Regions from separate parts of the Paraburkholderia sp. Clong3 genome, predicted to be linked through region 3. Evidence: predicted binding sites of a transcription regulator. Region 3 holds the regulator's gene; each other region holds the start of a gene.
What was found. The regulator LexA, encoded in region 3, represses DNA repair genes until DNA is damaged. The targets are predictions, from matches to a motif close to ACTGTATNNNNATACAGT.

Region 1: the regulator LexA is predicted to act here: its motif matches at 1,728-1,745, upstream of OKW30_RS04580 (PA0069 family radical SAM protein).
Region 2: the regulator LexA is predicted to act here: its motif matches at 5,472-5,489, upstream of dinB (DNA polymerase IV).

What each region holds. Positions count from the first base shown of each region.
Region 1 covers NZ_JBNDMH010000002.1:58,606-68,501, forward strand. The annotation lists gene OKW30_RS04570 (D-amino acid dehydrogenase) at 1-990, opposite strand, end outside; gene OKW30_RS04575 (Lrp/AsnC ligand binding domain-containing protein) at 1,170-1,658, shown strand; gene OKW30_RS04580 (PA0069 family radical SAM protein) at 1,804-2,955, shown strand; gene OKW30_RS04585 (NINE protein) at 2,992-3,459, opposite strand; gene OKW30_RS04590 (PQQ-dependent sugar dehydrogenase) at 3,658-4,752, opposite strand; gene rpsP (30S ribosomal protein S16) at 5,014-5,268, shown strand; gene rimM (ribosome maturation factor RimM) at 5,403-6,137, shown strand; gene trmD (tRNA (guanosine(37)-N1)-methyltransferase TrmD) at 6,163-6,930, shown strand; gene rplS (50S ribosomal protein L19) at 7,079-7,465, shown strand; gene OKW30_RS04615 (NUDIX hydrolase) at 7,553-8,311, shown strand; gene OKW30_RS04620 (CobD/CbiB family protein) at 8,462-9,400, shown strand; gene OKW30_RS04625 (DUF2007 domain-containing protein) at 9,473-9,793, opposite strand; gene rsgA (ribosome small subunit-dependent GTPase A) at 9,795-9,896, opposite strand, start outside.
Region 2 covers NZ_JBNDMH010000003.1:1,146,220-1,156,115, reverse strand. The annotation lists gene OKW30_RS28675 (DEAD/DEAH box helicase) at 1-1,602, opposite strand, end outside; gene OKW30_RS28670 (hypothetical protein) at 2,280-3,032, opposite strand; gene OKW30_RS28665 (hypothetical protein) at 3,705-4,517, opposite strand; gene dinB (DNA polymerase IV) at 5,607-6,752, shown strand; partial or broken gene OKW30_RS28655 (Y-family DNA polymerase) at 6,935-7,720, shown strand; gene OKW30_RS28650 (heavy metal sensor histidine kinase) at 7,687-9,159, opposite strand; gene OKW30_RS28645 (heavy metal response regulator transcription factor) at 9,156-9,842, opposite strand.
Region 3 covers NZ_JBNDMH010000002.1:1,372,210-1,382,105, forward strand. The annotation lists gene otnI (2-oxo-tetronate isomerase) at 1-36, shown strand, start outside; gene OKW30_RS10575 (2-hydroxy-3-oxopropionate reductase) at 109-1,020, shown strand; gene OKW30_RS10580 (asparaginase) at 1,280-2,326, opposite strand; gene OKW30_RS10585 (CysB family HTH-type transcriptional regulator) at 2,505-3,431, opposite strand; gene OKW30_RS10590 (sulfate/molybdate ABC transporter ATP-binding protein) at 3,550-4,608, opposite strand; gene cysW (sulfate ABC transporter permease subunit CysW) at 4,609-5,616, opposite strand; gene cysT (sulfate ABC transporter permease subunit CysT) at 5,613-6,509, opposite strand; gene OKW30_RS10605 (sulfate ABC transporter substrate-binding protein) at 6,667-7,713, opposite strand; gene lexA (transcriptional repressor LexA) at 8,024-8,674, shown strand; gene OKW30_RS10615 (hypothetical protein) at 8,777-9,121, shown strand; gene OKW30_RS10620 (DUF2939 domain-containing protein) at 9,241-9,858, shown strand.

The sequences.
Region 1 (9,896 bases), 1.3 Mb from region 3:
CGTCTCGCGGCGCGCCTGGCGCAGCGATTTGTCGAAGCCGACGATCTCGGCCATCCCGCCGACGCGAATCCGGTCATCGAAGCGCGTGATCGCGATCTTGTAGGTCTCATCGAGCACGGTCGACACCGGCGCGGCAGCCGCGTCGACGATCGGCGCGGTGATCGAATAGCCTTTCAGCGGATAGACCGGAATCTTCACTATGCCATCGAGGAAGCGCGTCGAATACGAGCCGAGCGCGACCACGAACGAATCCGCGCGCACGAGTTCGCTGCCGCACTGTACGCCGGCGATGCGGCCGCCCGCCATCGCGAGCGCGTCGATCGACGTGTTGTAGCGGAACTTGACGCCCAGTTCCTCGGCGAGCGCCGCGAGGCGCGTCGTGAACATCCGGCAGTCGCCGGTTTCGTCGCCGGGCAGGCGCAGGCCGCCGGTGAGCTTGTGCGACACCGCGGCGAGTGCTGGTTCGGCCTTGGCGAGTTCGTCGGCCGTCAGCAGCTCGTATGGCACGTTGGCTTCCTGCAGCACGGCGATGTCTTTCGCGGCGCCGTCGAACTGCTGTTGCGTGCGAAATACCTGCAGCGTGCCGCCGGTGCGGCCTTCGTACTCGATGCCGGTGTCGGCGCGCAACGCCTGCAGGCAGTCGCGGCTGTATTCGGCCAGCCGCACCATACGGCCCTTGTTCACCGCATAGCGCGGCGCCGTGCAGTTCTGCAGCATCTGCCACATCCATTGCAGTTGGAACGCGGTGCCGTCGACGCGAATCGCTAGCGGCGCGTGCTTCTGGAACATCCACTTGACGGCCTTCAGCGGCACGCCCGGGGCGGCCCACGGCGAAGCGTAGCCCGGCGAGATCTGGCCCGCGTTGGCGAAACTGGTTTCGAGCGCCGGGCCGGCCTCGCGATCGATAACGGTCACTTCGTGACCGGCGCGCGCGAGGTAATACGCACTCGTCACGCCGACGACGCCACTGCCCAAAACGACGACTCGCATAGCTGCTCCAGATATCCAAAAATTGAGTGAGGGCAAGGCGCTCGTCGGAGGTTCGATCTGATTCGATCCGGCGAGCTGCAATGTGAGGTGAAATGCCGTTTGCCCAGTGTTAACCGCTATACTATTAACAGTGAGACAGGTTTTGTTATCGTATTTTCATCATTTTTAGAAAAAACACCATGCGTACCCAGCGCCAGCCCGTGCGGGCTCTCGACAAGCTCGATCACAAGATCCTGCGGCTCCTGCAGCAGGACGGCCGTATGGCGATGAAGGACCTGGCGGAGCAGGTCGGTCTGTCGGTGACGCCGTGCATCGAGCGCGTCAAGCGGATGGAGCGCGACGGCGTGATCACCGGCTACTACGCCCGCGTGAACCCGGCCGAGCTGGGCGCGGCGCTGCTCGTGTTCGTCGAGATCACGCTCGATCACAAGAGTGGCAACATGTTCGATCTGTTCCGGCGCGAGGTGCAGAAGATCCCCGAGGTGCTCGAGTGCCACCTCGTGTCGGGCGATTTCGACTATCTGATCAAGGCGCGCATCGGCGAAATGGCCGATTACCGCAAGTTGCTCGGCGACATCCTGCTGCAGCTGCCGGGCGCGGTGCAGTCGAAGAGCTATGTGGTGATGGAGGAAATCAAGGAGACGCTGACGATCGCGGTGGGCGAGTAGGTGCCGGTTCACTGACGGGGTGGGACGCGCATCAAGCGACCAACGAAGTGCTCGACAAACGGCGTAAACACTGTATATTTATACAGGTGTTTTGCGCCGCTTTCCTTTGGCGCTTCCTGTTTGCATTTGCTTTGCGTGGCCCGCCGTGGACGACCCCGACACCCCTGACATTCCCGAATTTCCGATCGCGCCGCCGGCGCCTCGCAAGGGGCGCGGCGCGGTCACGAACCTGCAAGGCCGCTACGAAGTCGACCAGCGCGAAGCCGTCCACGACGGCTGGCAGACGGCCGACGAAGACGGGGAGCCGAAGGTCCTGCGCACGCAGGTGTTCGAGGAGCGCGCAAAAACCATCCTCACACGCAATGCGTCGCCGGACATTCCGTTCAATGTGTCGCTGAATCCTTACCGGGGCTGCGAACACGGCTGCATCTATTGCTTCGCGCGGCCCACGCACAGCTACCTGGGCTTGTCGCCCGGGCTCGATTTCGAAAGCCGCATCTACGCGAAGATCAACGCGCCCGAACTGCTCGAGCGGGAACTGTCGAAGAAATCCTATGTACCCGAGCCGATCGCGCTCGGCGTCGCCACCGATGCATGGCAGCCGGCCGAACGTGACTTGCGTCTTACGCGTCGTGTGATCGAGGTGCTCAGCGAGCGCAACCACCCGTTCGCGGCGATCACCAAATCATCGCTGATCGAGCGCGACATCGACCTGCTTGCGCCGATGGCCGGGCGCGGGCAATTCATGGCGGCGATCACCATCACGACGCTGGACGCCGACATCGCGCGCACGCTCGAACCGCGCGCGGCCACGCCGTCGCGCCGGCTGCGCACGATCCGTACGCTCAGCGAGGCGGGCATTCCGGTCGGCGTCAGCATCGCGCCGGTGATCCCGTTCGTCACCGAACCGGATATGGAGCGCGTGCTCGAAGCATGCGCCGAAGCGGGCGCCAGCAATGCGAGCTATATCGTGCTGCGGCTGCCGTGGGAGGTCGCGCCGCTGTTCAAGGATTGGCTGGGCGCACATTTCCCGGATCGGGCCGAGCGCGTGATGAGCCGTGTGCGCGACATGCGAGGCGGCAAGGATTACGATTCTTCGTTCTCGACCCGCATGAAGGGAGAGGGCTTATGGGCGGATCTGCTCAGGCAGCGCTTTCACAAGGCCGTGCGCCGGTTAGGGTTGAACGGGCGCGACCGCGGCATTCTCGACATGTCGCATTTCCGCCGGATCGAGCCGCCGCGCGCCGAGCAGGTGAGCGCACCGGCGCGCGACAGTCCGCAACTGAGGCTTTTCTAGCGCGCAGGAACGTCTGCGGGTCCCGCCACTGGGGCATTACTGCGAAATCGCTTTGGCCGCTTCGACCTGACTTTCGAAGTAAGTCTGGAACGCGAGCGCGAGACCGGTCATCAGCAGAAACGCACCGATCAGCAGCGAAAAGATCACGACGAAAATGACCGTCCAGCCGGAGCGGCTTTTGCGTTGCGTGTGGGTGTTGAATTGCGCATCCCATTTCTGATCAGGACGCAGCCCGTAGACGAGCGCCGCCAGAAACGCGGCAAACAGCGAAACCGCGCCGATCGGCGCGAGCGCCCAGCCCAGGATCGACGCGCGCTCGGTCGCGACCAGCAGCATCACGCCGGGAATGCCGACCAGCGTGCCGAGTAGATGCGCCCAGCCGTAGATGTCTCGGGTGCCGTACAGATAGAAGCGGTGGGCGCCGAGGCTGCCGAACAGGAACGCCAACGCGGCGGTGAGCGTCTTGGATCTGAAGCGCGGGGAAGTCGAGGCAGCGGTGGGCATGAACGCGTGGGCAGAGTGACGGGCGGTCGAAAGGAGCGGCGCGCCGCGGGGGCGCGGGCCGACGCGCATTCTACGCCTGCGGCGCGCGGGTGGTCACGTGGAGGACGATCGCCCAGGCTGAAAGCGGGGTGGCGAGATGCGCCGGACCTGGCTCAAGGTGAGTGCAGCCGTTCAGCCGGACATGCGTGCATCCGCGTGTTACGGCGCTGAATACGTGACGCGATAGATCGCGCCGGCGGTATCGTCGCTGATCAGTAGCGAACCGTCTGGCAGCGGCAACACGTCGGCGGGGCGGCCCCAGACCGATTCGCCGGGTTGCAGCCAGCCTTCGGCAAAGACCTGCTGGCGTGCGTGGCTGCCGTCAGGGTCGGTGATCACGCGCACGACGCGGTAGCCGACCTTCTTGCTGCGGTTCCACGAGCCGTGCTCGGCGATGAAGATATTGTTGCGGTAGTCGGCTGGAAACATCGGGCCGTCGTAGAAGCGCATGCCAAGCGCCGCCACGTGCGCGCCAAGCTTGACCACTGGCGGCGTGAATTCGCTGCACGGATGATCCTTGCCGAACTCGGGGTCGGGCGTGTCGCCGCCGTGACAGTACGGAAAGCCGAAGTTCATGCCGACTAGCGGCGCGCGGTTGAGCTTGTCGCTCGGAATATCGTCGCCGAGCAGGTCGCGACCGTTGTCGGTGAACCAAAGTTCGTGGGTGACCGGATGCCACGCGAAGCCGACCGAATTGCGGATGCCGCGCGCGACGACCTCGTAGTGGCTGCCGTCCGGGTTCATGCGGCCAATCATCGCAAAGCGGTCCGGATCTCTCTGGCAAATATTGCACGGCGCGCCTTGCGGCACGTACAGCTTGCCATCCGGGCCGAACGCGATGAATTTCCAGCCGTGATGCGTGTCCGTCGGCAGCTCGTCGGTGACAACGACGGGTTTCGGCGGATCGTTCAGGTGCGAGTCGATCGCATCGAAGCGCACGATTTTCGACACGGCCGACACATACAGCGCGCCGTCGCGCCACGCGACGCCGGCGGGCATCTGCAGCCCGGACGCGATCACGTGGTGACCCGTCACGCGGCCGTTCCGCAGCTCGAGCGCATACACATGGCCATCGTCGCTGCCCACGTAGAGAATGCCCTTGGGCGACAACGTCATCGCGCGCGCGCTCGGCACCTCGTCCGACAACACTTCGATGTGAAAGCCCGGCGGCAGCTTGATTTTCTCGATGGGCAGCGCGGCGATTGCCGTCAACGCCTGCGCGGCGATAACCGCGGCCGCTACCGCACGTAGAATCCGGCTGCACGAGGTGCGCGAAAGTCCAGCAAAGCGTACGAAAAAGGCACAAAAGGCGAACGGAAACGGGAGTTTCGGCTGGCGTTGCACAGGCGCTCCTTCAGGTAATTCGGGCGTTTGAACCGGTTCTCGCACCTCTTGTAGAAGGTGGGTGCAGCCCGGTTCCGCAGTTTATCCCGGTAAGTGTTTGTTATGGCGTTGGTTTCCCGCTATAATCGCGTGTTTCAGTCGTTCCGAACCCCGGTTTTCAAGGATTCTAGTATGGTCATCATCCGCTTGGCTCGTGGCGGCTCCAAGAAGCGCCCGTTCTACAACATCGTCGCCACCGACTCGCGCAGCCGTCGTGACGGCCGCTTCATCGAGCGCGTCGGTTTCTACAACCCGGTCGCTACGAAGGGCGAGTCCCTGCGTATCGCTCAGGATCGCCTGACGTACTGGCAAGGTGTTGGCGCGCAACTGTCGCCGACCGTCGAACGTCTCGTGAAGGAAGCGCAAAAGGCGCAGCCGGCTGCTTGATATGGCGGCCCGCAGGCGTATCGTCGTCGGTTCGGCCGGCGGCTCGCGCAACTCGCGTGAGCAGTCCGATGCGCAATTTGTTTTACTGAAGCAGACGCCAAAGCAGGCTGCGAAGTTGTTGTCGAGGTTATTCGATGTCTGTGCGTGATTCCGGCAGTTCTGGTAGCGTCAAGGCAGCTTCGCGCGCAAAGGCGTCTGGTCAGGCGTCGTTCGGTGCATTCGTCCGCAAGCCGGTCGAACGAACCGACGGCAAGGCGAAAGAGGCGCAAGCCAGTGCCGCGAACGCCGATTTCGAAGCTGCAGAAATGCGCATCGAAACGGCCGCAAGCTGGCCGGCCGATGCGGTCGAAGTCGGCGCAATCGTCGACGCCTATGGTCTCAAAGGCTGGGTCAAGGTAGCCGCGCATGCGGATGCCGGGCAAGGCGGCGACGTCTTGCTGAGCGCGAAGCGCTGGTGGCTGCTGAAAGGCCAGGAGCGCAAATCGGCGCCGTCCTTGCAGGCCAAAACACATAGCGACAGCGTGGTCGCCCGTCTGGGTGGCGTCGCTGACCGCGATACGGCGTTGGCTTTGCGCGGTTCTCGCGTATACATCGGCCGTAGCGAATTTCCGGCGCTCGAAGCCGACGAATTCTACTGGGTCGATCTGATCGGCCTGGACGTGGTGAATCTCGCCGGGCTCAACCTCGGCAAAGTCGCCAGCATGATCGACAACGGCGCGCAGTCGGTGCTGCGCATCGAATATCCGGCTACCGACAAAAACGGCAAGCCGGTCGCAGGCGAGCGTTTGATCCCGTTCGTCGGCGTCTTTGTCAAAACGGTGGACCAGGCGGCAAAGCATATCGTCGTCGACTGGGAAGCTGACTATTGAAATCTATCGTTGAGCGGGGAGAGCGATGCAGTTCGATGTCGTGACGCTCTTTCCAGAAATGTTCCGCGCGCTGACTGACTGGGGTATCACCAGCCGGGCCGCGAAGCAGCAGCGCTATGGGTTGCGTACGTGGAATCCGCGCGATTTCACGACCGACAACTACCGCACGATCGACGATCGCCCATACGGCGGCGGCCCCGGCATGGTTATGCTGGCCCGGCCGCTCGAAGACGCGATCAGTGCCGCGAAAGCGGCGCAGTCGGAGCAGGGCATCGGCGCGGCGCGCGTCGTGATGATGTCGCCGCAAGGCGCCACACTGAATCACGAGCGCGTGATGAAGTTCGCGGCCGAACCCGGTCTGATCCTGTTGTGCGGGCGCTACGAAGCGATCGACCAGCGTCTGCTGGACCGTGTCGTCGACGAAGAAGTAAGCCTTGGCGACTTCGTGCTGTCGGGCGGCGAGTTGCCCGCGATGGCGTTGATGGATGCGGTCGTGCGTCAGTTGCCTGGCGTGCTGAACGACTCACAGTCGGCGGTGCAGGATAGCTTCGTCGATGTGCTGCTCGATTGTCCGCACTACACGCGTCCCGAGGAATACGAGGGCGTGCGGGTGCCTGATGTGCTGCTCGGCGGCCATCATGCGGAAATCGAAGCGTGGCGGCGGCGCGAAGCATTGCGCAACACGTTGAACAAGCGGCCCGATCTGATCCTGAAGGCCAGAAAGAACAGAATGCTGAGCCGTGCCGACGAGGCGTGGCTCGCGAGTCTCGCGAAGGAAGAGCCGAAGGCCTGAGGCCCGGTCTTTCAAGCGGACACAAGGTGGTGCCGTGCATGCGTGTGCGGTGCCAGATGTGAACCCATCCTCTATCGGGGCCGTAGCCCAACGCAGTAAGCGCGTGAGGCAGGTACGAACGCCGACAAGATGGATCTAGGAGTCAGTGATGAATCTGATTGCAAAACTCGAGCAGGAAGAAATCGCGCGCGTTCTCGGCGAAAAGACCATTCCGGATTTTGGTCCGGGCGATACGGTCATCGTCAGCGTGAACGTGGTTGAAGGCACGCGTAAGCGTGTGCAGGCTTACGAAGGCGTCGTGATCGCCAAGCGTAACCGTGGTCTGAATTCGTCGTTCATCGTCCGTAAGATTTCGTCGGGCGAAGGCGTCGAGCGTACGTTCCAGACGTATTCGCCGCTGCTGGCTAGCATCGTCGTCAAGCGTCGCGGCGATGTGCGTCGTGCGAAGCTGTACTATCTGCGCGAGCGTTCGGGCAAGTCGGCTCGAATCAAGGAAAAGCTGGTCTCGAAAGACCGCGCTGCTTCCCAAGCGTAAATGCTGTAAGAAAAAGCACCCCTCGCGGGTGCTTTTTTGTTGGCCAGGTCAAAATAGCGGCATGTCCACGCTCATCAGAGAGACCCGTTGATCCGCCCCGTCTTTGAGCCCGAAACTCTGCCTGTCATCGCGACAGGCGCCGATCTGCCACCGGTCGCGCGCGAGCGTCTGACGCCCGATGCACTGCGGGCGCGCTTTGATCGGCAGCTTGCCTGGACACCCGAGAAAATTGCCGATGCGCCGTGGCGCAATACCGACCTCGATCCGCGCGTGGCCGCGGTGCTGGTGCCGCTCGTCGTGCGCGCGCGTGGTCTTACCGTGTTGCTCACGCAGCGCGCGGACCATCTGAACGATCACGCCGGTCAGGTGAGTTTTCCCGGCGGCCGCCAGGAACCGTTCGACGCTGATGCGACTGCCACGGCTCTGCGCGAAGCGCGCGAAGAGGTGGGCCTCGACGCGTCGCGCGTCGAAGTTCTCGGCGCATTGCCCGACTATCTCACTGGCACCGGCTTTCGCGTGTCGCCGGTCATCGCTCTTGTGCACCCGCCGTTCTCGCTGGAGATCGATACGCTCGAAGTGGCCGAGGTCTTCGAAGTGCCGCTCGCGTTCCTGATGGACCCGTCCAACCACGAAGAGCGCCTGTTCCGCTACGAGGGCGGAGAGCGCCGCTTCTTCGCGATGCCGTATCCGCGCGGCGAATTGACGGTGGCTCCGGAGGCCGCCGAGCAGCGCGGCGCGCACCACGCGCAGACGGTCACGCCAGCAGCCGTGCAAGGCGGCCATCATTTCATCTGGGGCGCGACGGCGGCGATGCTGCGCAACCTGTATCGGTTCCTCGCCGCATAAATTACGTGACTCGCATCGCCGCGTCGACGATGCACAGTTGCGCGAACGACGCACTTGTCGGCGCTTTGTCAGCATCCGCGTTCAGACTCATCCGACCCTGTGCTATCGTTATAAAACAATCGTAAAAACTTAAAAAGCACGGCGCATCGCATGACTTTTTTCTCCGTATTGCTGGCTCTGATCATTGAACAGGTACGCGCGCTGTCGCCGAACAATCCGTTGTCCGCGTTGCTTCAATACCATGCGGAGTCGGCGGCGCAAGGATTCGATGCTGGCAAGCAACGTCACGGTCTGCTCGCGTGGCTCGTCGTGGTGGTGCCCTGGACGCTCGCGGTCGCGCTCGTCTACTACGTGCTGTATCACATTCACTTCATGCTCGCGTTCCTGTGGAACGTCGTGGTGCTGTACTTCACGCTAGGCTTCCGGCAGTTCAGCCATTACTTCACCGACATCCATCTCGCGTTGAACAACGACGACGTGCCACGCGCGCGCGAAATTCTCAACGAATGGACGGGGCTCGAGACCGTCGACATGCCGGTCAGCGAGATCGTGCGTCACACGCTGATCCACGCGGTGGTCGCGTCGCATCGCCATGTGTTCGGCGTGTTCTTCTGGTTTCTGATTCCGGTCGGTCCCGCTGGCGCGGTGCTGTACCGTTGCGCGGAATATCTCGCGCGCGCATGGGCGCGGCCGGCCGACGACCGCACCGTCGCGTTTTCGAGCTTCGCGCAGCGCGCGTTCTTCGTGATCGACTGGGTGCCGGCGCGGCTGACGTCGCTGGGCTTTGCGATCGTCGGCAATTTCGAGGATGCGATTTACGCGTGGCGCAATCATGCGCGGCAGTGGCCCGATACGAACGACGGCGTGTTGCTCGCCGCGGGCAGCGGGGCGCTCGGCGCGCGTCTGGCCGGGCCACTCGCGGAGCCGTCGAGCCTCGACGCGCTCGCCACGGGCGACGGCGGTCCGATGCAGGTCGGCGACGACTGCACGCCGCGCACGCTGCAATCGGCAGTGGGGCTGGTGTGGCGTGCAGTCGTACTGTGGATGATCCTGCTGTTGATGCTGACCATCGCGGTGTGGCTCGCCTGAAGCGGCCAGGCCACGCGCGCAGCACAAGAAGAAGCCGGGCAATGCCCGGCTTCTTCAATTCCCGACTCCACTTCACCCCTTCAACGGATCGCGCACAGTCCCGCATTGCCAGCACACGGTGAACTGCGCCTCGAGCACCTCGCCGCACTGCTGACAATGCCATGGAGGCGCGCCCGGTGCCGGTCCTCGCGAGGCCGCTTCGATCAGCCGCCGCGCGATCGCCTCATCGCGTTCATCGACGAGCCACAGCTCCGGCGCGCACTGGTCGGCCGGAATCTCGCCGAGCGCACCGTTCAGATAGCGGTTGTGCAGCTCGCAAGCGATGCCCGCGCTCTCCAGCACGTTGACCCAATGCTGTCCGATGATCAGGTTCGGCGCGCGCATCAGCTTCATGTCAGCGGACAATCTGGCTCGCCTCGTGCACGAGCTGCGCATAAAGCGCATGCCGTTCGCGGCGGATGCGCCCGTCGGCGACCGCTTGGAGGATCGCGCAGCC
Region 2 (9,896 bases), on a different contig from region 3:
CTGGATCACGGTCTCCAGCTTGTCCTGCACGACATCGAGCGCTTCAGTCTTGTCCGAGAGAATGAGGACGTTCTTCCCGCTCAGGATTGCATCGAACGCAATCGAGGTTATCGTGTGTGACTTGCCAGTACCGGGCGGCCCCTGCACGGAAATGTAGCGACAGCGATCGTCGCGAACTGCAGTGTGGATCTTGCGTTGTTCCTCGTTCAACGGAATTGGCGCGACCGCAACGAGCCTGTCAGGGATGGACTGCGACTCCCACGCATCGTCGACCGCGTCGCGTACGGACACGGGATTCTCCGTAATGAAGCCCCGCACGATGTTCTCGAACATCTGCTGTGCGCCGGACTGCTCCTGGTCGAACGCCGCCAGCAACTCCTCGTAGTCGTTGAGAAGCGCCTCGTCGGACCGGTCGAAAATCGCGAAGTACGCCGCGTTGGACACCTTGAGCGTCGTGCTGGATTGCTGCTGCAGGGTGGGTCGACGAAGGTCAAGGCCAGCTGCGAGGTCGAGGGCGGGAATTAGCCTACTGACGACCGTCTCCATCTCGTCAACGAAGCTGCGTTCACCGTCGACGTACACAATGCGGTCCTGTACTGGCGAGATCGGCATCGATGCGGCCTCACCGTGCTGCTCCTGCAGAATCCAGTCGATTGCATGCTTATTTACATACAAGTGCGGATCGAACTCGAAAGCGAACTCGCGGCGCTCATCGTCGAATTCGAATGAGCCTGGCACGTAGAAGAGGGGAAATGCGTTGGAGCCGAACCTTATCTCGCACAGGTACAAGTAAAACGACTGCTGTTCGGCACTGCGTAGTGCCGACTGAAGGTCGCGAATCTCCTGAAAGGCGTCAGCCGTCGCGAAATCGTCAAAGAACGACTGCATCCGGGCGCGCAGGCCGTCGAGTGTGAAGAACTCGGCGAACACTCCCTCCATCGCGCTCGCCTCGCCCTTGACGAGAAGCGTGTTGACCGCACCCGGAAGGTTCTCCAGGACGCCAGCCACAATGGCTTCGGTCAGCTCCGATTCCACGTCGTACACCGACTCGATCGCGGAATAGGCTTGCTCGCGAAATGGCCCCTCGAGGAGCGCGAGCAGCGGCTGGACGAGGCGTTGTCCGGTCGCCTCTGCGAAGTGCAGCTGAACGCTGTCGATGAACCGTTCCGGGTTCTCTACGGCTTTTGCGCGACGCGCAGTCGCAAAGTCGATGGTGGTGCCGGTCAGAGCAGTGACGACGTCCGGTTCGATCGCCGCGATGTGCTGGCGAATCAGATCCCGCAGAGTGGGGCTGATCGGTGCCGTGTATTTGCCCGGGGGCACACTGAAGCGCAGGCCATCACGGGGCGCGGCAGCCGCGAACTTCCACACCTGAATGTAGAGGGACGCATATTTCCGCAGAGGCATGCCCGTGCGAAAGCCTACGTCGCTTTTCAGCTGGATGCGTCGACGCGGGGCCTGCTGCCGCTTGAAATCGGTCTGCAAGAAGGTCAGAAAATACCGCAACACCCTCTGGGAAAACCCGCTGACGCCGTCCGCGACGGGGTGAGCTCCGCCGGAGGCTTCGGGCGGCGTCTTCGGTTCTGTGGCTTCGTGCTGCACGCATCCCCCGGAGGTCATACCATTGGTCTGCAGCGAGTATAGCGCGGCTAAAGCCCGTTCAAAGTAGCCCCAACGAGAAGCCCCACCGGTGTCGCGCGCGCGGCTCCAGACTAAAGGACTGGCACAGTCAGCTTTGCCGCCTTCACGCGGCCAAGCGGCGACGGGGGGCGAGATTTGGACTTACGTGCGTCAAGCTTGCGCTGAGCGCGATGCCAAGGGAAGCCGGCCGCCCCCTCGACCTGTAGCCTTGTGGGGTTGAAGGATGGGCGACAGAGGGCAAGCGCAGCGTGTAGAACGCGCTACGCGCAAACTCGCAGAAGAAAATGAGCTGTCGGTCTTCGAGCAGCCTGGCCGTCTGTTTTCAGGTCGATAGCGCCTTCTATTCTTTTCTGGAGACCGGTCATTCAGGGAGGAGTACGGTTGGGGCAGCTCGAACGACCGGATTGGCCGACGACATGACGAAGTGATCTACGCCCGGACGGCCGGTACCAAGGGCGGAGCCGACATTCGAGTGTCTGCGCAATGGCGTTGGCGAACGGCAGAAAGTGGCCGACTCCAGTCCACGATGCTCACTGCCCACGCTGCGCAGCAGGAAGATGGGTGGTGTTCTTCCAGGTAGACGAGCGCAACCTCTTGTGGCGCCGGGGCTGACTCGATGGCCCCGGGCTCGCCGCACGTCACATCATTCCGCTGTTGCTGCCCGTACTGCCAGTGACGGAAAAAGGTGCGGACGTCGCTGTAAGCGGATGGGCGAAACCCGCCGCGGACAGCAGCGAGACGGCGGCCTGATCGGGCATGCCATTGGCGTCGAGAGCCCCTGCTGCCGCTAGCGCGCCCAGGTCGCTGTCGACACCTATTTGGCCAACGGTAAAGGATGTCGTTAGAAACGCCGGTGCCGTCAGCGTGACCGCATAGCGCTGCTGTAGATTCGTGACGACTGCCGATTGCGCAGCCTGCACGTCGGCCTGGTTTGCCAGCACCTCCTGGAACTGTGAGTTGGTCGGGAAGCCCGCTATCAGACCGCTCTCGCTCGTGCCGAGTTGCGAAGCGATGTAGACAAACATCAGTTCGGTCTCTGGCGTCGTATTGAAGGTGCCGCCGGCAAATGCCACCGAATGCAGGCCGATGCCACCAGAGGTCACGGTGAGGATGCAGGGAGGCGTGGCATTGAACGTAATCGCGTAGTGTCCACCGCCGTCGGACAGCGTGGAGCCCGAGCCCTGCACACAACTGAAGCTGACCGTCGCGCTGGCGACCGCACTACCGGTGGCGGCCGTGCCGGATATAGCAACGGTTGGCGTCACGTTTCCGCCACCGCAACTGTCGAGGCCGATACAGGCGTTTCCGCCGCAAGCGGCGAGCGTTGCGAGGGAAGCCACGCAAATTGCAGCCAGCGCCGGACGAACGAAACACGCGTAGTGAGTGTTCATGGTTGCCTGCCGTTGATAGATCGGGATGGGGCAATCGGTTCCACGGAACGGACCAATGCGACGTACAATTTTAGCGCCCCATGCTTGGAGACCGTTCTACACGTCAATCACATTCGCCGGTGTTATCAACTGCTGAACGGTGGCTCGTCGGCTCGCCGACACGCGAAGGCCGACCCGCAGCGGCCCGTCGATCCAGCGCGACATATAGGGCGGCTTCCAAGGTACAACGGACGTTCGTTGACTCGACTTTTCCTTGTTGAATGGCTCATTCCGAGGGAACAACGGCCACGGCTTCCTGCGTCACCGCGCATTGTGGCCCGACGGTCTTGGTCCGCCGGCAAAACCCTGTTGCGACCGTGCGCAGCGGAGGCATCGCCCGAAGTTGGCCGGCAGCATTGGCCGCGGACGGCCGTCGAACCGGTGGTAACCCGTGAGCTGCCTGCACCGCGTGCGTGGGCGCTTCGATGCGCACGCGGCGGCGTCGAGTCCCGAATTGCGGTCGACACACGTCGGGGTGCCGCAACGCGTGCGGCCGTGAGGTGATTTTTGCGGCGGCTTGCGTCGCGGCGATCAGGCGCCGGCACTGACCACCCTCGCCGAACACGCGTGCCCGAATGACTACGACGACGCCGTGCATGGCTGAACCTTCCCGACGTCGCGAGCTGCTAGCCATCAAGCGGTGCTCCGCTTGAACACGTGATAAAAATTTCGATGCGGTGTCGTGAATTCGAAATTTCTCTGCTTTACGTAGGCATCGAGCCAGGACTTGACGAACGCGAGCAGCGTGGCATCGACCACGAAGCCATCGCCATACTCCTTATACGACGTGTCAAGCGCGTAGACTCCGGCGTTGGGATCGAAGAAATACAACGACCCACCGCGGCTACGATAGAACGCGATCGCATGCTTGCCTTGCGTGCATTCGACCTCGATGATGACCGCCCTGCCTTGGCGGAGGTTTTCCCCAGCTTCCGCAATGGTCTTGTCGTCAAGTCGGTTGACACCGCCGCCGGGCGCCGGTTCCTGTGCGATATGAATGTCGTCTTCCAAGTCTGCTTCTACGAGCCCCAGTTCGCGGGCGACCGTGCTCACCGGTCTGCCGCTGTAAGTGTTTTGCGTCATCGCGGCAGCCAGCATGGTATCTGCGTTGCGCGGACCGCTTTTACCCTTGTCGATCAAACTTGCGAGCGGGGAACCCGCCGGCGGCGAAATACCTTGGCTCATGCGGCTGACTGGATTCAACGGATTGGCGAACCGCTTCGTCGTCGGGTTCAGCAACGGACCGTCCTTGTTCAGAATGCCGTTGGAGGTGGTCATTTTTTCCTTGACCCAGTTCAGCACGGCGCCCATACAAACACCATGGGCCAGACCTTCCGAATAGTTGCTGCCCATTACGTCTCGATTGATCTTCTGAAAAGAGTCGCTCTGAGCAAACTTGTACTCGCGGCGTGCATATTGGTTTAGCGCACTGAAGTCCATTCCCATTGTGTAACTTCCCTTCGGCTGAATGCGTGGCTGATCAAAAGCGGGGTGAGCGTCTCAAACAGCAGAACAACCGGTGCGCGCGTTTTATTCCTGTGCCGAGCGGATCTTGTCGGCTGCGTGACGTTCGGCGTCCGATGTTCACCAGCAGAGCGAGCGCGAGCGGCGATCAACGCGGCTCGGCGAAGCAAAGACAGTCGAACGCAACGTACGCGAACACCGCTGCTGCGATCAACCGCGAATGGCCGGTCAGCTCAAGCAGCTTCGTGCCGGCTGTAGCGCAGGCTACTGTACGAAAGCCATGCCAGACCGGGCATCATCGCGGCGGCGACCGTAGGCCGATCGGACGTCGAATCGCGCCGCACGACGCCGCGTGTTCGCCCAGACGTGCCTGCAGTCAGCACGCGGCCGGCATGTCTCGATCGATGACGACGCCGTCGCCTCGGCGGCTCGCGAAAAACTCACGCGAATGCAGACATCCCCTCTTGACCACAAGGCAAACCAGCAAGCGGCGGGAGCCGGAGCGACGTCCGATAACGGCCTGGGAGCGGTCGTTGAACTGTTTCTCATAGGCCGAAGTTGATCGGCTGAAGATGGGCCGATCTTTGCCGGCGACGCGATGCTCGCTATCATTCTTTCGGTTCCTCAGCGCAGTTCGAGTTGGGGCTTGGGCGCGGGGCCCCGAGAGAAAAGCAATCGGGCCCTGCACATGAAACCCGTCGACGACGGAGAGTCTTGCCATCCGCCTCAAGCGCCGAAACGTAGGGTGCGTCGATACGCGACTGCATGTGACGATCCGCTTCAACGTTTCATCGATGGAAGTAGCACACCTCCTTTGCAACCGGGTCGGACTTAGTCTCCTCCGTCGCCCACCCGAATAGACATGAGGAAGCAGCCCAGCCCTCGCCGAAACTCCCCATTTATATTACAAAAACGGTGCCGCCACCTGACAAAAATACTGTATGGATGTACAGTTTAGGCATTTGATGGGGAGAACGCGATTTCTCAATGTTTCGATGTTCATCATCCGGGGCTCTGCGGAGCGCCGCGTTGGCCCAGCTAGACACTGAACGCTAATTTGAGTATCAAGGCATGCCAGATCATAGGCGCATAGCCCACATTGACATGGATGCATTCTTTGCGTCTTGTGAACTTTCGCAGTATCCAGAACTGCGAGGCCAAGCCATGGTGGTCGCGGGCCGTCGTTCGGATGCGCCCCGAACGAACGCAGACGGCACGCGTGAATTCTCGCGGTTACGCGACTATACGGGCAGAGGTGTATTGACGACTGCAACCTACGAAGCACGAGCGCTCGGAGTTCACTCTGGGATGCCGGCGATGAAGGCGGCCCGACTGGCGCCGAATGCCATTCTCCTTCCGGTGAACTTTGACCTGTACCGAACATACTCACGACTGTTCAAGGAAGCAGTTCGATCCGTAAGTCCTACAATCGAGGACGTGGGAATAGATGAGGTCTATGCCGATCTATCGTTCTTGAATGACGAATCGGAGCAAATTGCACGGAACCTGAAATCCGCGGTCGTCGAGGCGACCAATCTGACCTGTTCGGTTGGAATTGCGCCAAATAAGCTCTTGGCAAAATTGTGTTCCGACATGGAAAAGCCAGACGGAATCACAATTTTGCGGCTTGAAGATTTGCAAGCAAGGATCTGGCCGATGGCTGCCGGAAAAATCAACGGTATTGGGCCGAAGGCCAACGCCAAGCTGACGTCTCTCGGGATAACGACGATCGGTGAAATTGCCGCATGCGGCGAGCAATGGCTGATCGAACAGTTCGGACGGAGCTATGGGTCATGGCTTCGCCAAGTTTCCCATGGGCTCGACGACAGGCCAGTGGTGACTCATAGCGAGCCTGTCTCGATGAGCCGAGAGACTACATTCGAGCAAGACCTGCACGCCGTACGGCACAAGCAGGAACTCGGTACCGCATTTACCCGTTTATGCGAGCAGGTGGCGCTAGATTTGCAGCGTAAAGGCTATCTCGCGCGAAGGATCGGGATCAAACTTCGCTTCAACGACTTTCAGACAGTAACGCGTGACGTCACTCTCCCAGAACCTGTTGCGGACGCTAAGGCACTGCGTCACGCGGCCACCCAATGCCTGAAACGGGTCGAACTTGTTAAATCCATCAGGCTACTGGGGGTCAAGGCGGGCGGCCTCCAACGTGCGGGAACGACGGCGAGCGAGGCGTCGTCGCAGTTCGAGTTGGATTTTTAATGCGCGTACCACCTTACCGAGCAAATGTATCCTAACTTACCAAAAACGACCAAAACAGGTAGGTTGGGCGACACTGAGCTTCTCAAATGTCTTTTTTTAAGAAGAACGTGACTGATTGTTTTATACAAATCAGATAGTTACAACCAGAGCGTCCAGAGTTACCCCGCCCACGTTCGCCATACGAGATCTATATCGACCTGACCGACCTGGCGGGCGAACCGGCCGACATCGGCCGGCGCATCAAGGACGCCGTTCATCAGGCCACCGGTCTCACGTGTTCGATCTGCGTCGCGCCGAACAAGCTGCTCGCGAAGATCGGCTCCGAACTCGACAAGCCTGACGGCCTGACGATCCTGACGCCGGCCGATATACCGCTGCGCGTGTGGCCGCTGCAGGTACGCAAGGTCAACGGCATCGGCCCGAAGGCCGCGCAGAAGCTGACCACACTCGGCCTCGCGACGGTCGGCGATCTGGCCGCCGCCGACGCCGGGTTGTTGCAGGACAACTTCGGGCGCAGCTATTCCGCCTGGCTGATACAGGTCGCGCAGGGTCACGACGAGCGGCCCGTGGTGGTCGAATCGGAGCCGAAGTCGATCAGCCGCGAGACCACGTTCGAGCGCGATCTGCATCCGCGCCACGATCGACCGGCGTTATCGAGCGCGTTTACGGCGCTGTGCGTGCGTGTCGCCGACGATCTCGTGCGCAAGGGTTACGTGGGCCGCACGATCGGCATCAAGCTGCGTTACGACGATTTCCACACCGTCACGCGCGACCTGACGCTCGACGAACCGACCGCCGACGCGAGCGAAATCCGCCGCGCGGCGACCGAATGTTTGCGACGCGTGGAGTTGAACCGCAAGCTGCGGCTATTGGGCGTGCGCATCAGCACGCTGACGTCGGCCAGCGAACAGGCGCTGAAGCCGCGCCTGCCGGTTCAGGCCGACTTGCCTTTCGCGAGCGACGAATAGGCGCTGTCGCCGGCGACGCCGGTCGCGTTCGCACGCATGGCCGGCACGTCGCCTGACGTGGACAGCGCCGACGCCGCCACCGAAAACGAGAACGTGTTGACGCCGTTGGCGCTGTGCGCGGACACGGTGCCGCGATGCATCTCCGCGATCGCCTTCACGATCGCGAGCCCGAGCCCGTGGTTTTCGCGGCTATTGGTGCGCGAGACTTCCGCGCGATAGAAACGGTCGAACAGATGTTCGAGGACGTCCGGCGCGATCGGCTCGCCAGGATTTGCCACGGCGACGCGCACCTGGTCGCGCATCGGTCCTTTCCCGCGCGCGATCGTCACGCTAATCGACGCGCCCGGCTCGCAATGCTGGATCGCGTTCATTAGCAGGTTCGTGCACGCGCGGCCGAATAGCGACCGGTTCACGCGCGCGAACGCATCGCCGTGCAACTGCGCATGCACGCGCGCCTCTTCGAGCGGAATCTCCAGAAACTCGAGCGTATGCGCGAGTTCCGCCGCGAGCGACACCTCGACGAGCCCCGTCGCGCGTTCGCCCTGATCGGCGCGCGCGAGGAACAGCATGTCGTTGATGATCGTGCGCATCCGCTCGAATTCTTCGAGATTCGATTGCAGCGTGTGGCGCAGATCGTCGACCGAACGGTTGCGGGTCAGCGCGACCTCGGTCTGGCCGATCAGGATCGTGACCGGCGTGCGCAGTTCATGCGCGACGTCTGCGTTGAACGATTCGAGCCGGCCGTAGGCGCCGTCGAGCCGTTCGAGCGCGCCGTTGAACGAGTTCGCGAGGTCGTTCAGTTCGAGCGGCAGCGACGCCGTATTGAGCCGCTGCGAGCGGTTGTTCGGGCTGACCGCCGATGCGTCGCGCGTCAGACGCGTGAGCGGTGCGAGACCGATGCGCGTGACCGAGTAGCTGAGCAGCAGCACCGCGAGACTGCCGAGCGCGGACAGCGCCGCGAGCGCCGAGCCGAACACGCGCATCGTGCGCAGGTTCGGTGAATAGCTCGACGCGAGCTGCAACTGCACCGGCGGCCGCGCGGCGTTGGCGGGCAAGGTCACCGTCGAGGTCAGCATGTCGGGGCCGCCGCCCGCCGGCGCGATGCGCGCATAGCCGCCCGGCCAGCTCTTCGTGACGGTGCCCTGCACCGGCGTGCCGAAGTGATAGCTCGGGTCCGCGCTCGTCACCGAGTACACGGTGCTGCCGTCGTGCGGCGTCATGTCGGTGAGTTTTTCGCGGCATATCCGCCATTTTTCGGGCGTCACCGCGTGATAGACGATGATGCGCGCGATCTGCGTGCGATCGTCGAGCGACTCGCGCAGATGATGTTCGAGCTGCGTGCGCAGCACCAGAAAGAGCCCCGTGCCGACGAGCGTAAACACGAACAGCGCGACCAGCGCGAACATCGACGCGAGACGGCGGGCAATCGAACGGTTCATGATGTCTCGGCCTCTTCGCGCACTTCGAGCACGTAGCCCATGCCGCGCACCGTGTGCAGCAGCTTCGACGGGAACGGGCCGTCGAGCTTCGCGCGCAGCCGCTTGATCGCGGTTTCGACGACGTTCGTGTGGCTGTCGAAGTTGACGTCCCACACGAGTTCGGTGATCGCGGTCTTCGACAGAATGTCGCCCTGACGGCGCGCGAGCACGCTGAGCAGTTGAAACTCTTTCGCGGTCAGGTCGAGGCGCACGCCGTCGCGCGTCGCGCGGCGGCCGATCAGATCGACGAACAGATCGCCGACGGAAATCAACGTGGACTCCTGCGAACGCGTGCGGCGCGCGAGCGCATGCAGACGCTCGACCAGCTCGAGGAACGAGAACGGTTTGGTCAGGTAGTCGTCCGCGCCTTCGCGCAGGCCGCGCACGCGGTCGTTCACGTGATCGCGCGCGGTCAGCATGATGACCGGCGTCGACTTGCGCATGCGCAGCGCCTTCAGCACGCTGAAGCCGTCGCGCTTAGGCAGCATCACGTCGAGGACGATCACGTCGTAATCGAATTCGGTGGCCAGATGCATGCCTTCCTCGCCGTCGAGCGCGACATCGACGACCCAGCCCTGCTCTGTCAAACCGGAGCGCAGGTAGTCCACCACCTTGTGCTCGTCTTCAACGATCAGCAATTTCATCCGCGTCCCCATGCCACGTTTGGCGGCCAACTGTCCATTATACGAAACGCCCCT
Region 3 (9,896 bases):
GGTCAGGCGCGCGGCGCGGCGCATGCGGCGGCTTGAGGCGCCTTGGGGTTCCTGACGGAACCCTGAAGCCTCAACGCACGCCCCCTATAACCCTGGAGATTCACACACATGGCAAAGATCGGCTTCATCGGACTCGGCATCATGGGCGCGCACATGGCGCGCAACCTCATCAAGGGCGGTCACGCGCTGTTCGTGAACGGCGCGTATCCGGTACCGGACGACATCGCGAAGAGCACGAGCGTGGTCGCCAGTTCGACCGCGGTCGCGCAGGCCGCCGACATCGTCATCATCATGGTGCCGGACACGCCGGACGTCGCCAACGTGCTGTTCGCCGACGACGGCGTCGCCGCCGGCCTCACCAAAGGCAAGCTCGTCATCGACATGAGCTCGATCTCGCCGCTCGACACCCAGGCGTTCGCGAAGAAGATCAACGCGCTCGGCGTCGACTATCTCGATGCGCCGGTGTCGGGCGGCGAAATCGGCGCGCGGGATGCGTCGCTGACGATCATGGTCGGCGGTCCCGAGAAAGCCTTTGCGCTGGCCAAGCCGTTGTTCGAACTGATGGGCAAGAACATCTCGCTGATCGGCGACAACGGCGCGGGTCAGACCTGCAAGGTCGCGAACCAGATCATCGTCGCGCTGAACATCGAAGCGGTCGCGGAAGCGCTGCTGTTCGCGTCGCGCTCGGGCGCCGACCCAGAGCGGGTGCGGCGCGCGCTGATGGGCGGCTTCGCGTCGTCGCGGATTCTCGAAGTGCATGGCGAGCGCATGACGAAGCGCACGTTCAATCCGGGCTTTCGCATCGAGCTGCATCAGAAGGACCTGAATCTCGCGCTCGATGGCGCGCGTAAGCTCGGCATCGCGCTGCCGCATACCGCGAGCGCGCAGCAACTGTTCAGCGTCTGCGCCGCGAACGGCGGCAAGGCGTGGGATCACTCGGCGATGGTGCGCGCGCTCGAAATCATGGCGAATCATGAGGTCGCGCAGGCGCCGGATAGCGAGGAAGCGAAGGCGGCTTGAGGTCTTCGTGCTTCCTCTTCAGTTCAGCTCGCCGTTGATTCCGCCGGTTGCCGCTTCGGCATCGGCGAGCTCACGGTGAACACAGGTGGGGCGCCCGTTCGTTGCACGGCAGCTTGGGTTGCCGACGCGGCGCAACGGGCAAATCGCGCCGCTCTGGGCTGAGAGCGGCAAGTGGGGTCCGCAGCGGCACCCGTCGGTGACGGGGAAGCCTTGGTCGGTCAGACGTCGTCGTCGGGTGTCCGGCTGTCGGATTCGCCAATCAATACGTATCGAACACCTTCTGCAACGCCGCCGGCGCAGTGTGACCCGCGGCCAGCGCCAGCATCAGCAACACCCTCGCCTTGTACGGATTCAGCGAACCCGCGCTGACGAAACCGAGCGCATCGTCGGCCGCCGCGCCGTTGCGCATCACATGCCCCGAACCCACGCGCGACGAGCGCACCACCGCCACGCCGCGCAACGCGGCATCCGCCAGTGCCTGCTGCAACGACTGGTGGATCGAGCCATTGCCCGTTCCCGCCACGACAATGCCGCGCACATCCGCGGCGACCAGCGCATCGATGGCGATCCGCGACACGCCCGCATAGCTCGTGACGATCTCCACCTGCGGCCACGCCGCATCGATTGCGAATTCGCTCGCGACCGTATGCGCGCGCACCACGCCGCGCTGGAACTCGACGCGGCCATCCTGCACCCAGCCGAGCGCGCCAATCTCAGGCGACTGGAAAGCATCGACCGCATAGGTGCTCGTTTTCACAATGTCGCGCGCGCTGTGAATCCGGTTGTTAAACGCGACCAGCACGCCCTGCCCGCGTGCCGCCGCGTGCGCGGCGACCGTCACCGCGTTTAGCAGGTTCAGCGGACCGTCGGCGGACAGCGCCGACGCCGGGCGCATCGCCGCGGTCAACACGACCGGCTTGTCCGACTTGACGGTCAGATGCAGCAGATAGGCGGTTTCTTCGAGCGTATCGGTACCGTGCGTGACCACCAGGCCGTCGACGTCGTCCGTCGCGAGCAGCGCGTTGATGCGTTGCGCGAGTGTGGTCCACAGCGGCAGCGACATGTCCTTGCTGTCGACGCTGGCGATCTGCTCGGGCGCGATTCGCGCGACCGTAGACAACGCCGGCACCGCCGCGAGCAGTTGATCGACGCCGACGACGCCCGCCTGATAGCCCGACGTATTGGCCGCATCCGGGGCCGCGCCGGCGATCGTGCCGCCGGTCGCGAGCACCGCGATGCGCGGCAGCGTCGGCGCGGTGCTATGGCCGGGGGGAATCGGGAGAGAGGGAGAAGTCGAGGTATTCATGGCGGCGATTGTAAGCGATGCGCTTCGCGTCGCCATGTGTGGAAGACCGGACGCGGGTTCGGCTTGCGCGAGCGTGCGCAACGCGCGAGCGGGCTTAAATCTCATGCGGTGCCCAATTGCACTCATCACCACAAGTATTGACGACGGGTGCAAGTCCCACCCTAAGCTGCTCGCGGCTCTAAGCCGCCTCGCGCAACTGCGCCGCGATGTCTGCCTCGCTCAACTGCGGCGCGAACATCTCGATCAACCGATAGGCGTACGCGCGCAGGAACGCGCCCTTGCGCAAGCCGACACGCGTCGTGCTCGCCTCGAACAGATGCTGCGTGTCGAGCGCGACGAGTTCGCTGTCGCGCTTCGGGTCGTAGGCCATTGCCGCGACCACGCCGATGCCCATGCCGAGTTCGACGTAGGTCTTGATCACGTCGGCGTCGATCGCGGTCAGCACGACGTCGGGCAACGCACCCACTTTCGCGAACGCCTGATCGATATGCGAGCGGCCGGTGAAGTCCTGGTCGTAGGTGACGATCGGAAATTCGGCGATCTCGTCGAGCGTCAGATTCGCTCGGCCGACGAGCGGATGATCCTTCGGCACCACCACGACGTGATGCCACGAATAGCACGGGAACGTGACGATGTCGGGAAAACGGTCGAGCGCCTCGGTCGAGATGCCGATATCCGCCTCGCCGTTGATGATCATCTGCGCGATCTGCTGCGGGCTGCCCTGGCGCAGCGCCAGATGCACTTTCGGGAACACCGACGTGAACTGCCGAATCACCTTCGGCAATGCGTAGCGTGCCTGCGTGTGGGTGGTCGCGACGACGAGGTGGCCGCTGTCCTGATCCGCGTACTGACGCGCGACGCGGCGCAGATTCTCCGCATCGAGCAGCATCCGCTCGATCAACTGATGCACGGCCTTGCCCGGCTCGGTGAGCCCGGTCAGACGCTTGCCGCGGCGGATGAAGATGTCGACCCCGAGTTCGTCCTCGAGATCCTTGATCTGCTTCGATACGCCCGACTGCGAGGTGTAGAGCACGTTCGCCACTTCGGTCAGGTTCATGTTCTGCCGCACGGCTTCGCGCACGAAGCGCAATTGCTGGAAATTCATCGTTGTGTCTCCGGTTCTGCCAGAGTTGAGTTATTGGAGCCGCAAATGCCAGGCGATCCACGCGGTACGGCTGATACGTTCTCTCCTGTCCACAGCGCCGCACAGCGGCGCCGCCATCTCACTGCGCCGGAAACACCCGCAGCGCGCGCGGCACCGCGCTCACGCCGTCGCCGACCGCGAGTTGCAGATCACGCCACGTTTCGCGATCGAGTTCGGCTTCGAGCAGATTGCCCTCGCGACCGGCGAGCTCGACGCGCACCGAACCGCCGAGCGTCACCACGCGCCGCACGTCGACGACAATGCCCTCGCGATGCCCCGCCGTCTGCGGATACAACTGCAGATCGTGCGGCCGCACATAGGCGAACGCCGGGCCCCTAAAACCCGCCGCGATCGCGACCGGCAGCGCCGCGCCATCGACGACGAAGCCTTGCGCATCGACGCTGCCGTGCAGACGGTTCGCCGCGCCGAGAAACTCGTAGACGAACGGCGTCTGCGGATGGTCGTACACCTCCTGTGGGCTGCCGACCTGCTCGACATGCCCGCGATTGAGCACGACGATGCGGTCCGCCACTTCGAGGGCTTCTTCCTGATCGTGCGTGACGAAGATCGTCGAAATATGCAGATCGTCGTGCAGGCGACGCAACCAGCTGCGCAGTTCCTTGCGCACCTTCGCGTCGAGCGCGCCGAACGGCTCGTCGAGCAACAGCACCTTCGGCTCCACGGCCAACGCACGTGCGAGCGCGATGCGCTGGCGCTGGCCGCCGGACAGCTCCGACGGATAGCGCTGCGCGAGCCAGTCGAGCTGCACGAGCTTCAGCAACTCATGCACCTTCTCGCGAATCACCTTCTCCGACGGACGTTCCTTGCGCGGCTTCACGCGCAGCCCGAACGCGACGTTTTCGAACACCGTCATATGCCGGAACAGCGCGTAGTGCTGGAACACGAAACCGACCTCGCGCTCACGCGCGCCGACCGCCGCGACATCCTGGCCTTGCAGCTCGACCCGGCCGCCATCCGCGTATTCGAGGCCGGCGATCACACGCAGCAACGTCGTCTTGCCGCAACCCGACGGCCCGAGCAGCGCGACGAGTTCGCCCGGTGGAAAGTCGAGCGACACGTTGTCGAGCGCGACGAAATCGCCGAAGCGCTTTTGCAGGTTACGAACGGTGATACCCATTTACAGCTCTCCTTGCTTGAGCGGATGTCGCTGCGACGCAGGCGCGGCGTTGACGAAAAACGAATGCGAAGCGGCCTGCGCGCTATTGGCCTGCGAAGCGCCGGAAGGCGACACGGGCCCCGCATACGCAGGCACTTCGCGCGCCGCCGACCGTTCCGCCGACATATGACGCTCGGCCAACAGCTTGAGCCCCAGCGTGACCAGCGCCAGCAGCGCGAGCAGCGAGGCCACGGCGAACGCGGCCGAGAAGTTGTACTCGTTGTAGAGGATTTCGACGTGCAGCGGCATCGTGTCGGTCTGCCCGCGAATATGGCCCGACACGACCGATACCGCGCCGAACTCGCCCATTGCGCGCGCATTGCACAGAATCACGCCGTACAGCAGACCCCACTTGACGTTCGGCAGCGTGACGCGACGGAACGTCTGCCAGCCCGATGCGCCGAGCACGTGCGCGGCTTCTTCCTCGTCGTTGCCCTGCGCCTGCATCAGCGGAATCAGCTCGCGCGCGACGAACGGGAACGTGACGAAGATCGTCGCGAGCACGATGCCCGGCACCGCGAAGATGATCTGCACGTTGTGATCTTCGAGCCACGGGCCGAACCAGCCCTGCGCGCCGAACATCAGCACGTAGATCAGACCGGAGATCACCGGCGACACCGAAAACGGCAGATCGATCAACGTGGTCAGCAGCGCCTTGCCGCGGAATTCGAACTTCGCGATACACCACGACGCCGCAAGGCCGAACACGAGGTTCAGCGGCACCGCGATCGCCGCGGTGAGCAGCGTCAGTTTGATCGCCGACAGCGCATCCGGATCGGCGAGCGCTTCGAAGTAAAAACGCAGCCCCTTGTTCAGCGCCTGGTAGAACACCGCGGCGAGCGGCACGGCCAGAAACAGCGCGAGAAACAGCAGTGCGAGGCCGATCAGCAGCCGGCGCACGACCGCCGGCTCGCTGACCGGATCGGGGCGACGCGCCACGCTCGCCGGGTGGGTCGGAACGCGGCTCATTGCACACCTCCACCGATAGCGGCGACGCTCGTGGCCACTGGCGCCGATCCCGTCTTGCCGCGGCTCGTGCGCCGCTGCAGATACCACTGCAGCGTGTTGATCGACAGCAGCATCAGGAACGACACGACCAGCATCACGACCGCGAGCGCCGTTGCGCCCGCATAGTCGTATTGCTCGAGCTTCGTGATGATCAGGAGCGACGTGATCTCCGACTTCATCGGCACATTGCCGGCGATGAAGATCACCGAGCCGTATTCGCCGAGCGCGCGCGCAAAGGCGAGCGCGAAGCCGGTCAGCAGCGCCGGGAACACGGCCGGCAGCACGACGCGGCGAAACGTGAGCCAGCGCGACGCGCCGAGACACGCGGCCGCCTCCTCCTGCTCGCGCTCGAACTCCTCGAGCACCGGTTGCACCGTGCGCACGACGAACGGCAGGCCGATGAACGTCAGCGCGACCAGCACGCCCGCCGGCGTGAACGCGATCTTGATGCCGAGCGGCGCGAGGAACTGGCCGATCCAGCCGTTGCCCGCATACACGGCCGCGAGCGAAATGCCCGCCACCGAGGTGGGCAACGCGAACGGCAGATCGACGACCGCATCGACGATACGCTTGAACGGAAACGTGTAGCGCACCAGCACCCACGCGACGAGAAAGCCGAACACCGCGTTGATCAGCGCGCCGCCTAGCGCCGAGAAAAACGTCAGCCGATACGACGCGAGCACACGCGGCGACGTGACCGCGCGCACGAACTGATCCCAGTCGAGCGTCGCGGTTTTCAGAAAGGTCGCCGCCAATGGAATCAGCACCACGAGGCTCAGATAAGCCACCGTGATGCCGAGTGTCAGGCCAAAACCGGGCAATGCGCTCGGCTTGCGGAAGGTCAACATGGTCATGCTGGATACTCGTTCATGGTTGATGCTCGCGCGGTTGTTCGTTTTGCCGTGCTGCCGTACTGCGGTACTGCCGCACTGCTGGCCACCGGACCCCGGTTAGCCGAAAGCGCGCCCATTGGGCGCGCCCTTTTGCCCCTGGCGGTGATTCAGGCGGTGGTTACTGCGGCTGATAAATCGAATCGAACACGCCGCCGTCCGCGAAATGGGTCTTCTGCGCGTTGGTCCAACCACCGAACGAATCGTCGATCGTGTACAGCTTCAGCTTCGGAAACTTCGCGGTCAGATCGGCAGGCACCTTGGTGGAACGCGGACGATAGAAATTGCGCGCGGCGATCTCCTGACCTTGCTCGCTATACAGGAAGTTCAGATACGCTTCGGCCACCTTGCGCGTGCCGTGTTTGTCGACGACCTTGTCGACCACCGCGACCGGCGGCTCGGCCAGAATGCTCACCGACGGCACCACGATCTCGAACCTGTCCGGACCAAACTCCTTCAGCGACAGGAACGCCTCGTTTTCCCACGCGATCAGCACGTCGCCGATACCGCGCTGCACGAAGCTCGTGGTCGCGCCGCGCGCGCCCGAATCGAGCACGCCGGCGTTCCTGTACAGCTTACCGACGAACTCCCTGGCCTTCTGGTCGTTGCCGCCCGGTTGATGCTCGGCGTACGCCCACGCGGCCAGATAATTCCAGCGCGCGCCGCCCGAGGTCTTCGGATTCGGCGTCACGATCGACACGCCCGGCTTCACCAGATCGTCCCAATCCTTGATGTGCTTCGGGTTGCCCTTGCGTACCAGAAACACGATCGTCGACGTGTACGGCGATGCGTTGTCCGGCAGACGCTTTTGCCAGTTCTTGTCGACGAGCCCCTTGTTCGCGAGCGCGTCGATGTCATAGGCGAGCGCAAGCGTCACGACGTCGGCCTGCAGTCCGTCGAGCACCGAGCGAGCCTGCGCGCCCGAGCCGCCGTGCGACTGCCTGAAGGTGACGGCTTCGCCGGTCCTGGCCTTCCATTCCTTGCCGAATGCCTGATTGATGTCCTGATACAGCTCGCGCGTCGGATCGTAGGACACGTTCAACAGCGTGGTGTCGGCGTGCGCGACGCCGCTTGCGCCCAACATGCCGAGCGCACCCGCCGCGCCGACGGCGAGCGCCGCGATCCGTTTTCTGGTTCGAGCCGCAAGCCCCATATGCCGATGGTTCATTTCGATTTTTCTCCGCGTGATGTCCGCTGATGAGCGTCTGGTGTTGTTCTGCGTCGCGGTCACGTGCACATGAGCGCCAACCGGAGGCCAGTCTATCGAAGCGCTTTCATTATTAAAAATAATGTTTCTTCATTTTTTAATGCTTAAAAGTGGTAACGACAGATGCGTCGGCTGTTGGGACGCCGACAACGCCGTCATGTCGCCGATAAACGACGCCCCTGCGCGACCCTTGCGCCGAACTTAAAGTAAAGCTTGAAATGCGCCGAATACTGTATAAAAATACAGTCACCTGTTCATACATACAGTGGCCATGACAAAACTCACCGCACGACAGCAGCAGGTTTTCGATCTGATCCGCCGCGCGATCGAACGCACCGGCTTTCCGCCCACTCGCGCGGAAATTGCCGCCGAACTCGGGTTCAGCTCGGCCAATTCCGCGGAAGAGCATCTGCGCGCGCTGGCGCGCAAGGGCGTGATCGAACTCGCGGCCGGCGCGTCGCGCGGCATCCGCCTGCTGTCCGGGCAGGAGGACGCGCCGTATCAGTTCACCCTGCCGCATGCGGGCCTGATGCAGTTGTCGTTGCCGCTGATCGGCCGGGTCGCGGCGGGTAGCCCGATCCTCGCGCAGGAACATATCTCGCAGCACTACGCGTGTGACCCGGCGCTGTTCTCGAGCAAGCCCGACTACCTGCTGAAGGTGCGCGGCCTGTCGATGCGCGACGCGGGCATTCTCGACGGCGACCTGCTCGCGGTGCAAAAGCGCACCGAAGCGAAGGACGGCCAGATCATCATTGCGCGGCTTGGCGACGACGTAACGGTCAAACGTCTGAAGCGCCGGCCGAACGGCATCGAACTGATCGCCGAAAACCCCGATTACGACAACATCTTCGTGGAATCCGGCAGCGCCGATTTCGCGCTCGAAGGGATCGCGGTCGGGCTGATCCGCCCCAGCGAGTTCTGATCTTTCGCTGTCGCCGGAACGCTTGCGCCGGTTTGTCCAACCCAAGCCGCATTTACGCCCGCATTTACGCCCGCATCTACGCCGAATCGCCTGGAGAGACTCATGGAACGCCTTGCCCGCCTGTTGCCCTTTCGCCAGTTCGGCCGTCTGCGCCATCTGCGCAAGCTCACGCCCTGCGCGCTAATCGAGGCGCCCGCTGCGCGCACGCCGTCGCTGTTCGACGCGGCTGCCGAAGCTTCCGGTCTGCCGTCGTCGTTGCCGGCATTCGCGCGCGTGTCGCTGAATTCGGCGCTGAACATCGCCGAGCCCGCGCGTCGCGCGCCGGTGCGGGTCTATCATGGACCGTCGCGACTGATCATGGTCGGCACGGTCGACGCCGTATGCCGTATGATCGATCGTTGCATAGCCGACGAAGCCAACGTGCACGGCGCGGTGTTCGAAGCCTGAGCGAATCCTGAGTACGCATGCAACAAGCACTTCGGATGTTCAGAGATTCGCGTGGGATAGGGTCGTTTCGACCTCGCCGTGGTCGACGTTAGATCATCACTGACGTGGAGTCCCATTCGATGACAATTCGGAAACGCACACAGGGCAGCGCCACCCGGCCGCTGCTGATCACGCTGATCGTGGTGATCGTGATTGCCGCGCTGGGCTTTATTTATGCGTCACCGTATCTCGCGGTGAACAATCTCAAACGCGCCGCCGATGCGCGCGACGTGCAAACCGTCAATCAGTACGTGGACTTTCCCGCGCTACGCGATAGCCTGAAGCAACAGGTGGGCGCCATGCTGACACGCCGGCTCGAGGCGGATGCCGGCAACAAGATGGCCACGATCGGCGCGGTGATCGGCGTGACGCTGATCGGCCCGCTCGTCGATGCCTATGCGACACCCGACGGCGTCGCGGCGCTGCTGAACGGCATGCCGCCGCGCGGCACGCCGGGCGAGCAACCGTCCGCGCCGCCAGCCGCGGGCGGCGAAGCGCCGGCCGCACCAGCCGCGGGCGACACCACCACGCAGGCAAGCGCCCCGCCGCCCGGGCGTCAAAGCACGGCCGGCTATCGCAGTCTCAACGAGTTTGTCATCACGTACCGGCGTGGCGAAGGTAACGCGAACTATTCGGCAATCTTTCGTCGCGAAGGTCTGGTCACGTGGAAGCTCGCGGCGATCAATCTGAACGAGTGAGATTGAAGCCTGGCCGGATGGGATGCGTGGCTGGCCAT